Regions from separate parts of the Actinoallomurus liliacearum genome, predicted to be linked through region 1. Evidence: predicted binding sites of a transcription regulator. Region 1 holds the regulator's gene; the other holds the start of a gene.
The links. Region 1 encodes LexA, which represses DNA repair genes until DNA is damaged. Its sites were predicted from a motif close to TCGAACANNTGTTCGA; they were not measured.
Positions count from the first base shown of each region.

Region 2: a site for LexA is predicted at 3,368-3,383, ahead of recA (recombinase RecA). Genes of this name have one in related genera too.

Region 1 covers NZ_BAABHJ010000006.1:132,735-138,680, forward strand. The annotation lists gene leuS (leucine--tRNA ligase) at 1-1,515, shown strand, start outside; gene lexA (transcriptional repressor LexA) at 1,669-2,373, opposite strand; gene nrdR (transcriptional regulator NrdR) at 3,030-3,494, shown strand; gene ABD978_RS14290 (vitamin B12-dependent ribonucleotide reductase) at 3,567-5,946, shown strand, end outside.
Region 2 covers NZ_BAABHJ010000023.1:383,032-388,977, forward strand. The annotation lists gene ABD978_RS29875 (rhodanese-like domain-containing protein) at 1-243, shown strand, start outside; gene ABD978_RS29880 (DUF350 domain-containing protein) at 270-719, opposite strand; gene ABD978_RS29885 (glutathionylspermidine synthase family protein) at 769-1,974, opposite strand; gene ABD978_RS29890 (hypothetical protein) at 1,978-2,370, opposite strand; gene ABD978_RS29895 (ATP-grasp domain-containing protein) at 2,439-3,311, opposite strand; gene recA (recombinase RecA) at 3,506-4,621, shown strand; gene ABD978_RS29905 (regulatory protein RecX) at 4,883-5,518, shown strand; gene ABD978_RS29910 (VOC family protein) at 5,571-5,946, opposite strand, start outside.

The DNA of each region.
Region 1 (5,946 bases):
CCGGTGAACGGCGAGCGCATCCCCGTGTGGGCCTCCGACTACGTCCTGGCCGAGTACGGCCACGGCGCGATCATGGCGGTGCCCGCCCACGACCAGCGCGACCTGGACTTCGCCCGCAGGTTCGGCCTGCCGGTCCGCGTCGTCGTGCACACCGGCGAGGCGGACCCGGGTGAGACCGGGGCCGCGACCCCCGGCGAGGGCGAGCTGGTCAACTCGGGTCCCCTGGACGGCCTGACCAAGTCCACCGCCATCCCGCGGATCGTCGAGATCCTGGAGGAGAAGGGTCTGGGCAAGGCCGCCGTCAACTACCGGCTGCGCGACTGGCTGATCTCCCGGCAGCGGTTCTGGGGCACGCCCATTCCGATCATCCACTGCGACGCGTGCGGCGAGGTCCCGGTCCCGGACGACCAGCTGCCCGTGCGCCTGCCGGACAACCTGCGCGGCGCCGACCTGGCCCCGAAGGGCGTCTCACCGCTGGCGGCCGCCGCCGACTGGGTCAACGTCCCGTGCCCCAAGTGCGGCGGCGCGGCCAAGCGCGACACCGACACGATGGACACCTTCGTCGACTCCTCCTGGTACTTCCTGCGGTACTGCTCGCCGGGGTACGAGGACGGCCCGTTCGACGCCGAGAAGGTGCGCCGGTGGATGCCGGCCGACCAGTACACCGGTGGTGTCGAGCACGCCATCCTGCACCTGCTGTACGCGCGGTTCTTCACCAAGGTGCTGTACGACATGGGCCTGGTGGACTTCACCGAGCCCTTCAAGCGGCTGGTCAACCAGGGCCAGGTCATCCTGAACGGCTCCGCGATGTCCAAGACGACCGGCAACCTGGTCGACCTGGGCGAGCAGATCGCCGAGTACGGCGTCGACGCCGTGCGGCTGACGATGCTGTTCTCGGGGCCGCCGGAGGATGACATCGACTGGGCGGACGTGTCGCCGTCGGGGTCGGTGAAGTTCCTGGCGCGGGTCTTCCGCGTGGCCGCCGAGGTGACGTCCGCGCCGGGCGCCGACCCGGCGACCGGCGACGTCGAGCTGCGCAAGGTGACGCACCGGACGATCGACGAGGTCACCCGGCTGGTCGAGGCGCACCGCTACAACGTGGCGATCGCCCGGATGATGGAGCTGACCTCCGCGGCGCGCAAGGCCATCGACACGGGGGCGGGCGCCGGCGACCCGGCGGTCCGGGAGGCCGCCGAGACCCTGGCGGTCATGCTGTCGCTGGTCGCGCCGTACACCGCCGAGGAGATGTGGGAGCGGCTGGGCCGTACGGCTCCGGTGGTCAAGGCCGGCTGGCCGACGGCCGAGCCCGCGCTGCTGGTCCAGGAGTCGGTGACCTGCGTGGTCCAGGTGGCGGGCAAGGTCCGCGACCGCCTGGAGGTGTCCCCGGACATCGCCGAGAGCGACCTGGAGCGCCTGGCGCTGGAGTCGGAGAAGGTCAGGGCGGCCCTGGGCGACCGGGGCGTCCGCAAGGTCGTCGTGCGCGCTCCGAAGATCGTGAACATCGTGCCCGCCTGATCGGCGCCAGGGCGTGTCCGACGGGGATTCGTCGGACACGCCTTAGCCCCGGTTCGGTGTCGTGGCATCGAACCGGGGCTGATCACGTATTCCGTGGGACCGCCACCGTGCGCCCCGGAGCGGCCGCGTCGCCGCCGGGGATCCCGGGCGGGATCACATCTTCCGCAGGACCGCCACCACGCGCCCGAGAATGGTCGCGTCGTCGCCGGGAATCGGGTCGTACGCCGGGTTGTGCGGCATCAGCCAGACCTTGTCGTCGCGGCGCTTGAGTGTCTTGACGGTGGCCTCGCCGTCGATCATCGCCGCCACGATGTCGCCGTTCTCCGCGACGGGCTGCTGGCGCACGACGACCCAGTCGCCGTCGGCGATGGCCGCCTCGATCATCGAGTCACCGGTGACGTTGAGCAGGAAGTGGGTGCCTTCGCCGACGAGCTGCCGCGGCAGCGCGAAGACGTCCTCCACGGCCTCCTCGGCGAGGATCGGACCACCGGCCGCGATGCGCCCGACGAGCGGGACGTAGGCGGGCGCCGGCCGCGTTGGGGCCTCCTGACCGTTGGCGACCTCGTACGACTCGCCGTCGGCCTCGGCGGCGATCGCCGGAGATCCGGGCATGCGGACGACGACCGCGCGCGGCCGGTTGGGGTCGCGCAGTAGGAAGCCCTTGCGCTGCAGGGTCCGGAGCTGGTGGGACACGCTGGAGGTGCTGGTCAGGCCGACGGCCTCGCCGATCTCCCGCATCGACGGCGGATAGCCGCGCCGCTGCACCGAGTCTCTGATCACTTCCAGCACCTTGCGCTGACGGACGGTCAGGCCGCTCTCGTCGCCCGGGCCGTCGGGCATTTCCCGAACCTTGCTCATGGTGTCTCCGATGGCTGTCTTCCCGGTGACGCGTCGCCGCCGGTATTTCGGTCCCGTAGTGGGACGTTATCGCTTCTGCGGGAAATGATCAAACAGGTGTTCGAAAAATGTGGAATTTTGCGGTCCGGGGTATGTCGCGTTTAGTTCGCACATACGTTCGAGGGTAATTCCCGGGCCGGGCTCGCGGAAGGATGGCGCGCCATTGGCGGCCGCGCCTTGCCGCCTCGTCGTGATCGGCGCTCTCGCGCGGCCGGCGCGAGGGGGTGCCCGCCGACGCGGCGCCGGCGCGCTCGTGGCAGTCTTGGGGGGCGCGCGACGCCCGCACCCGCCCGGCCGCCGGCCGGGATGTGATCGACCTCACCGCGACGGGCGTCGGTCGCGTTTCCGCAGGTGATCCAGGATGTACGGGGTCGAAGCGGCCGATCGCCGCCCCCGGGTGGGAGGGTCCGACACGCCGATGAGGGCGGCGGATCGCCATGTGAGCGGCGTCTTCTCGCCGGGTGCCCCATGCGGGTTGCGATGCACCCGGCCGGGCTCTACGGTTGGACCCCAACATCTAGTAGTTACATGGATGTAGTTCACCATAGGTTGTGGTTACGAGGTGAGGTTCGCGCAGTTCGCGCGTGACCCGCTGTCAGGGGAGGGAGTCCGGAGCCATGCACTGCCCGTTCTGCCGACACACCGACAGCAGGGTCATCGACAGTCGCACGGCCGACGACGGAGCCGCCATCCGGCGCCGTCGTTCGTGTCCCGAGTGCGGCCGCCGCTTCACCACCCAGGAGACGGTGCTCATGATGGTCGCCAAGCGCAGTGGCGTGACCGAGCCGTTCTCCCGGGACAAGATCATCGCCGGAGTGCGCCGGGCGTGTCAGGGCCGTCCCGTCAACGAGGACGCCCTGGCCATGCTCGGCCAGCGGGTCGAGGAGGCGATCCGGGCGACCGGGAACGCCGAGATTCCCTCGCACCAGGTCGGGCTGGCGATCCTCGGCCCGCTCCGTGAACTCGACGAGGTCGCGTACCTGCGATTCGCCTCCGTCTACCGGGGGTTCGAGACGCTCGACGACTTCGCCAAGGAAATCGAATCGCTGCGCGCGGCGTCCGGCGGCGACGCCCGTTCCTAGGGCGGCGCCCGGACCGCGGGCTGTACGGGTAATCCTGGAGGTGGGCCTGGTGTGCCCGAGAAGGGGGATGTCATGACGGAGACGGTGAGCGGCTCAGCCCGTCGGGGCAAGGCGGGTCGCAGGGGTCTGAAGATGGAGCGCGTCTTCACGCGGCCGGGCGTCCACCCGTACGACGATGTCCGGTGGGAGCGCCGGGACGTCGTCATGACCAACTGGCGTGACGGGTCGGTGAACTTCGAGCAGAAGGGTGTCGAGTTCCCCGACACCTGGTCCGTCAACGCGGTCAACATCGTCACCTCGAAGTACTTCCGCGGCGCGGTCGGCACGCCGCAGCGCGAGTCGAGCCTCAAGCAGCTGGTCGACCGGGTCGTCGGGGTGTACACCGAGACCGGCCGCAAGAACGGCTACTTCGCGTCCGAGGAGGACGCCGAGATCTTCGACCACGAGCTGAAGCACGCCCTGGTCAACCAGGTCTTCAGCTTCAACTCGCCGGTCTGGTTCAACGTCGGCACCGCCTCGCCGCAGCAGGTCAGCGCGTGCTTCATCCTGTCCGTGGACGACACGATGGAGTCGATCCTGGACTGGTACAAGGAAGAGGGCGTCATCTTCAAGGGCGGCTCCGGGTCGGGGGTCAACCTCTCCCGCATCCGCTCCAGCAAGGAGCTGCTGTCCTCCGGCGGCACCGCGAGCGGCCCGGTGTCGTTCATGCGCGGCGCCGACGCCTCCGCCGGGACGATCAAGTCCGGTGGCGCGACCCGCCGGGCGGCGAAGATGGTCGTCCTCGACGTCGACCACCCGGACGTCGAGGAGTTCATCGAGACCAAGGCGCGCGAAGAGAACAAGATCCGCGCCCTGCGCGACGCCGGCTTCGACATGGACCTGGGCGGCAAGGACATCGTCAGCGTCCAGTACCAGAACGCCAACAACTCCGTCCGCGTCTCCGACGATTTCATGCGCGCGGTGGAGTCCGGCGACTCCTTCGGCCTGCGCTCCCGCCGTTCCGGCGAGGTCATCAGCCAGGTCGACGCCAAGGGCCTGTTCCGCAAGCTCGCCCAGGCGGCCTGGGAGTGCGCGGACCCCGGCATCCAGTACGACGACACGATCAACGACTGGCACACCAACCCCGAGACCGGGCGCATCACGGCGAGCAACCCCTGCTCGGAGTACATGAGCCTGGACAACTCGTCCTGCAACCTCGCCAGCATCAACCTGCTGAAGTTCCTGAACGACGACAACACCTTCGACGTCGAGCGGTTCGTCAAGCTCAGCGAGCTGATCATCACCGCGATGGACATCTCCATCACGTTCGCGGACTTCCCGACCGAGAAGATCGGTGAGACGACCCGGGCGTACCGCCAGCTCGGCATCGGCTACGCCAACCTCGGCGCGCTGCTGATGGCGACCGGCCACGCGTACGACTCCGAGGGCGGGCGTTCGCTCGCCGCGACCATCACCTCGCTGATGACCGGCGTGGCCTACCGCCGCTCCGCCGAGCTGGCCGGCGCGGTCGGCACGTACGACGGCTACGCCCGCAACGCCGACGCGCACCAGCGCGTCATGCGCAAGCACGCGGTCGCCAACGACGAGATCCGCACGCTCGACGCGATGGACAAGTCCATCCACAATGAGGCCACCAGGCAGTGGCGGCAGTGCCTCAAGGTCGGCGAGAAGAACGGCTACCGCAACGCCCAGGCGTCGCTGCTGGCGCCCACCGGCACGATCGGCCTCATGATGGACTGCGACACGACGGGCATCGAGCCCGACCTGGCGCTGGTCAAGTACAAGAAGCTGGTCGGCGGCGGCTCGATGCAGATCGTCAACAACACCGTGCCGCGCGCCCTGAAGAAGCTCGGCTACCAGCAGGAGCAGATCGAGGCCATCGTCGAGTACATCACCGACCACGGCCACGTCGTCGACGCGCCCGGCCTGCGCCTCGAGCACTACGAGGTCTTCGACTGCGCGATGGGCGAGCGGGCGATCAGCCCGATGGGCCACGTGCGGATGATGGCCGCGGTGCAGCCGTTCCTGTCCGGCGCGATCTCCAAGACCGTGAACATGCCGGAGCAGGCCACCGTCGAGGACGTCGAGAAGATCTACTTCGAGGGCTGGAAGCTCGGCCTCAAGGCCCTGGCGATCTACCGCGACAACTGCAAGGTCGGCCAGCCGCTGTCCGCGGCCAAGAAGAAGACCGAGGAGAAGGTCGAGGAGGCGCCGGCGCCGGCCCCGGTGGTCGACCGCGGCCCGGTCCGGACCCGCCTGCCCAAGCAGCGGACCGCGACCGTCACCCGGTTCTCCGTCGGCGGCGCCGAGGGCTACATGACCGCCTCCCGCTACCCGGACAACGGGCTCGGCGAGGTGTTCCTCAAGCTCGGCAAGCAGGGCTCCACGCTCGCCGGGGTCATGGACGCCTTCTCGATGGCGATCTCCATCAGCCTCCAGTACGGCGTGCCGC
Region 2 (5,946 bases), on a different contig from region 1:
TGGCGGCTCGATCCGCACGGCGGCTTCCGCATCCCGGAGGCCACCGACCATCACGTGCGGTGGATCGTGATCTGCGACGAGGGCTACTCGTCCTCGCTGGCCGCCGCGTCGCTGCGCGCGCTCGGGCTGGCCAACGCCACGGACGTCATCGGCGGGTTCCAGGAATGGCGGGCCGCCGGGCTGCCGGTGAGCCGCGGCACGGCGCCCGTACGCCCCCGGCTCGCGCCGTACGACGGCCGGTAGCCGGTCCGCGGTCGGCCGCCGGGTCGTCAGATGACGGCGACCGCGGTGATCAGGCCGATCGTGATCTGCGTCGCGCCGAGGAGCACGGCGGACGGTTCCAGGGACTCGGCGGCCATGAGCGCCGCCACGTCGACGCGCAGCAGGACGCGGGTGATCAGGAACCCGATCTGCTGGGCCACGATGCCCACGAGTCCCCAGACCAGCGTCGCGATCAGCCCCTCGCTCAGCCGGCCGCCGGAGGCGTAGATCGAGGAGGCGACGACCAGCCCGACCCCCACGATGCCGCAGACGGCCAGCATCGCGGCGTTCGTGTTCCGCCCGTGGCGGATGATCGAGGTGAGCCGTCCCGGCGTGGTCACGTCGACGGCGAAGAAGCCGATGAGCAGCAGGACCAGGCCGACGGCCGTGTACGCGGCGATCGCGCCGGCGCCCTTGCCCAGTGCCGTGCCGAAGTCGTGTGAGAACGCCAGGGCCATCTGTCTTCTCTCCTTTGGCGAGGTCGGGGGAGTCCCAGGGGAAAACCGGTCAGGAAGGGCCCACTCCGCCGTCCTCGGGCTCGGCCGGGATGCGGTGCGGGACGAACGACGACGTGTCGTCGGTGATCAGCCCGGACGTCTCGCGGATGCCCAGCCCGGCCGCCTCGTCGCCGACCACCCAGGCGCCGAGCACGGGGTGCTCGCCCTCGAAGTCCGGCAGCGGGCAGAACTCCTGGAAGACGTAGCCCTCGGCGCCGTACTCGCCCGACGTGGCCGTCTGCACGCCGTCCGGCGTGACGATCCGCATGCTCGCGCCCTCACGTCCCAGCAGCGGCTTCTGCACGTACGAGGTGAGGGAGCCCGGGGTGCCGAGGTAGGTCGGCAGCAGGTTCGGGTGGCCGGGGTAGAGCTCCCACAGCAGTACGAGCAGCGCCTTGTTGGACAGGAGCATCTTCCAGATGGGCTCGACCCAGCCGGCCCGCGGGACGTTCCGCCCGAACGGCTCGCCGACGATCCACTCCCACGGGTAGAGCTTGCAGAACGCCGTGATGTCGCGGTCCTGGAGGTCGACGAATCGGCCGCGGTCGTGGTGCCAGCCGATGTCCTCCATGGCGATCGCGATCCCCGGGATGCCCGCCTGCTCGGCGGTCTCCTGCAGGTACGCGATCGTCATGACCTCCTCGCCGGTCTCGTCCTCGTTCGTCCAGGCGAAGTGCACGGCCGAACCGGCGGGCACTCCGGGCGTGCCGGACCGGACGGCCGGGGCGATCTCCTTCCAGCGGTCGACGAGCCGCTCGTGGATGGAGTTCCACTGGTCGTCGTCGGAGTGGGTGTCGCGCACCCAGTACCACTGGATGATCGAGCTCTCCAGCAGCGAGGTCGGGGTGTCGGCGTTGTACTCCAGAAGCTTCGCCGGGCCCGAGCCGTCGTACCACAGGTCGAAGCGCCCGTAGAGGTACGGGTCGCGGCGCCGCCACGACGCCTCGATCAGCGGCCACACCCACTGCGGGATGCCGAACACCGCGTACCGGCGGGTGCTCACGACGTGCTCCACCGCCGCGAGGCACATCCGGTGCAGTTCCTCGACCGTCTCCTCGAGGGCGAGCACCTCGTCCATCTCGAACGTGTAGTGCACTGACTCGTCCCAGTACGGCCGGGTCAGATGCTCGGGATGCGAGGTGCGGTGATAGGCCAGCCCCTGCGACTCGACGATCTGATCCCAGCGCGCCCGGGGCTCCGAATGCCCGCGCCGCACCGTTCAGCCTCCCCGCGAACTGCTGCCGTGGTGACCGAACCCGCCCCGCGAGACGCCATGGCCGCTGCTGTGGCTCTTGCCGCTGGAGATCACCCGGCCGCCGCGCGAGACGATCCGGGTGCCCCGCCTCGGGCGGACCGACGAGCCCCCCGAGACGTAGCCGTTGTTGCGGTACCGGCCACCGTAGTACCAGTAGTAACGCCCGTACGATCCGCCGTTGTCGCAGAAGTAGTCGGGGACGACGCGGTAGGAACTGCCGACCGGTGCCCAGCTGTCGACGCAGTACGCGGTCTCACTCCGCGAGGAGCAACCGACGACGGTCAATGACAGAAGGCTCACCGCGCTGAGTTGCACGATGCCGGACCGCATCATCCGGCGGGCGTCCTTCGGGGGCATTTGCGGTCGGATCTCCGGAGTTGGGAGTGATGACCGGTAAGTCTAGAGCCAAGATCCCGACGAAAGCACTACCTGATCGGGAAGCTGAGGTACAGATCCGCAGGTTCGGCCACTGATGGCAGATCGCTCACCTGACCGTCGCCGACCTCGACCACCCGCCAGAGCCCGTCCTCGCGCCGGGCCAGGTCCGTCGTGATGAACCGGCAGCCGAGCGCGCGCACGCACGGCGCGATCGGGTCCGCCTGCGGGCGCGGATACCGGTCCGGCGTGTCCGGGTGGGGGCCCATCAGCACCGGCTCGCCGTCGACCCACCACACGCGGGCCTCGCCGCCGTCGAACCGCTCGTACTCGCGGATGACGACGCCGCCGGCCAGGAGGTCGCCCTGGCGTTCGACGAACCGGGCGACCACGGCGTGCAGCCGCTCCACGTCGGCGAGGTCGGGGATGTAACAGGCCTCGTCCCACTCGTGCTTGCGCGACTTGACGTAGTCCTTCACGACCGCCGGTCCGGACCGCAGCGGGCGTACGAGCTCGGCCAGCTTGTCGGCCGCCGGGGTGGCGCCGGGGGACAGCGGCAGCCACACGCTGGCGGGCGTGACGCCCGCGAACGTGTCGTACCAGCCGGGCAGCTCATGGGCCTTCTCGTAGCCGTCCGGCGGAACGGCGAGGACGACGCCGCGGGCGGCCAGTGCGGCGGCGAGCGCTGCGTACTGCGCCGTCGTCGCCATCCAGCCGCGGTACCAGGCCGTTCCCAGCCCGTCGGGCACCCGGCGTACGGCCTCGGCGACGTCACCGTGCTGCAGGGCGTCATGGTCGATGAGCGCGACCGACCCGCCGAGCGCGCGTACGGCCTCGGCCTCTCGGGCGAAGTGCTCGTCGACCCGCCGGGGGTGCAACGGGTCGGCGCACATGAGGATGGTCACCGGCATGATCCTGGACATCAGCGTAGGGCAAGACGCCGGGTCTTTCCCGGGGGAATCGGCGCGTCCGTTCATGATCGAACACGTGTTCGGCTAGAGTGAAGGAAGCGACGACGTTGTCCACAGTGGTGGGCCGGACCCTCGAAAATTGTCGGCGGGTCCCCGTAACGTCGCTTCCGACAACAGCAGGCATCGACCCCACAGGGACACCTCACATGGCAGCAAACGATCGCGAGAAGGCCCTCGAGGCGGCGCTCGCGCAGATCGAGCGGCAGTTCGGCAAGGGTTCCGTCATGCGGCTGGGCCAGGAGGGGCGCCCCCCGGTCGAGGTGATCCCGACCGGTTCGATCGCCCTCGACGTCGCCCTGGGCATCGGCGGCCTCCCGCGTGGCCGCGTGGTCGAGATCTACGGTCCGGAGTCCTCCGGTAAGACGAGCCTCGCCCTGCACGCCGTGGCAAGCGCGCAGAAGGCCGGCGGCATCGCCGCGTTCGTGGACGCGGAGCACGCGCTCGACCCGGAGTACGCCAAGAAGATCGGCGTCGACATCGACGCCCTCCTCGTCTCCCAGCCCGACACGGGTGAGCAGGCCCTCGAGATCACCGACATGCTGATCCGCTCCGGCGCGATCGACGTCGTCGTCATCGACTCCGTCGCGGCGCTCGTGCCCCGCGCCGAGATCGAGGGCGAGATGGGCGACAGCCACGTCGGCCTCCAGGCCCGCCTCATGTCCCAGGCCCTCCGCAAGCTCACCGGTGCCATCAACCAGACCAAGACCACAGCGATCTTCATCAACCAGCTGCGGGAAAAGGTCGGCGTCATGTTCGGCTCGCCCGAGACGACCACCGGTGGCAAGGCGCTGAAGTTCTACGCCTCGGTGCGGCTCGACGTGCGGCGGATCGAGACGATGAAGGACGGCACGGACGCGGTCGGTAACCGCACCCGCGTCAAGGTCGTCAAGAACAAGATGGCCCCGCCCTTCAAGGTGGCCGACTTCGACATCCTGTACGGCGTCGGGATCAGCCGCGAGGGCGGCCTGATCGACATGGGCGTCGAGCACGGCTTCGTGCGCAAGTCCGGCGCCTGGTACACCTACGAGAACGACCAGCTCGGCCAGGGCAAGGAGAACGCGCGGCGGTTCCTCAAGGAGAACCCGGACATCGCCGACGAGATCGAGAAGAAGATCAAGGAGAAGCTCGGCGTGGGGCCGCGCCTCGACGCACCGGCCGAGCCGGCGAGCGCTCCCGCCGCTCCTCCGGCTGCCGCTGCCGCGGCGGGCAAGGCCGCACCGGCCAAGCGGGCCGCGAAGACCCCGAAGCCGGGAGACGTGTGATCCCGGGTCGCCCTTCGGCGGGACCGATCGAGGGGCTGACCCATGACCGCTCCTGAGGGGTGGCGGCGTCCCGCGCCGCGCCGGACCGAACCCGGCGCGGAGATCTTCCCTGGCGACGCCGCCCGCGCTCAGGAGCCCGGCCCGGCCGCCGCGCAGACGGGCCCCGCGGCCGTCCCGACAGCAGGCGCGGACCCGTCGGCGGGCGGTACGGCCGATCCGACGGGTGCCGAAGCTCTTCCGGCGGACGACGCGGAGATCCAGATGGGCGGCGCGGGCATGCCGGCGGGCGGTGAGACGTCGGCGGCCGGGAGGTCGGGGCGGCGGGGGCGGAGGCGCGGCGGGGGCCGCCTCGCCGAGGGGCCGACGCCGGGCAGCCCGGCGGCGCAGGGCCCGCCCGCCGACCCGGAGGCGGTGGCGCGCGAGATCTGCCTGCGGCAGCTCTCCTTCGCCCCCAAGACCCGCGCCCAGCTCGCCGACGCGCTGCGCCGCAAGGGCGTGCCCGACGACGTCGCCGAGCGAGTGCTGGGCCGCTACTCCGAGGTCGGGCTGATCGACGACGCGGCGTTCGCACGGGCCTGGGTCGAGTCGCGCCACGCCGGGCGGGGGCTGGGCCGCCGGGCGCTCGCGGCCGAGCTGCGGCGGCGCGGCGTCGCCGACGAGACGGTCAGCGAGGCCATGGAGGACCTCGGCCCGGAGCAGGAGGAGGCAGCGGCCCGCGAACTGGTCGCCCGCAGACTGCCCGGCACCCGTGGCCTCGACCCGGTCAAACGCACCCGGCGGCTGATGGGCATGCTCGCCCGCAAGGGCTACTCCGGCGGCCTGGCGTACCGCGTCGTCCGCGAGGCGCTGGAGGCCGAAGGCGCCGATGACGTTCCGGACCTGTCGTTCGACGACTGATCTCGCTCGCGGGATCGTCCGCGGTGCTCCGGTCCGCAGGCCGGAGCGCGCGTCAGGGCGTGTTCTCGATCGGTGTCAGGTGGACGCGGCCGGTCTCGTCGACCCGCCAGCCCGGGTTGTGGCAGATCTCCCAGACGACGCCGTTCGGGTCCGCGACATGGCCGTGGTAGCCGCCGAACTCCGCGGTCTGCGGGCTCTTGACGAGCGTTCCGCCGGCCTCGACGGCGCGCTTCACAGTGGCCTCGACGTCGGCGGGGGTCGCGACGTTCTGGGACAGGGTGAGGCCGCCGAGTTTCCCGTCGGCCGCCGTGCCCTGCATGTCGGCGACGAACTTGGTCGCCTCGAACAGGCCCAGGACCAGGCCGGGGGCGATCTGGAAGAAGATGATCTCGCCGGGGACGTCCAGGAGCGGTGTCCAGCCGAGCCCG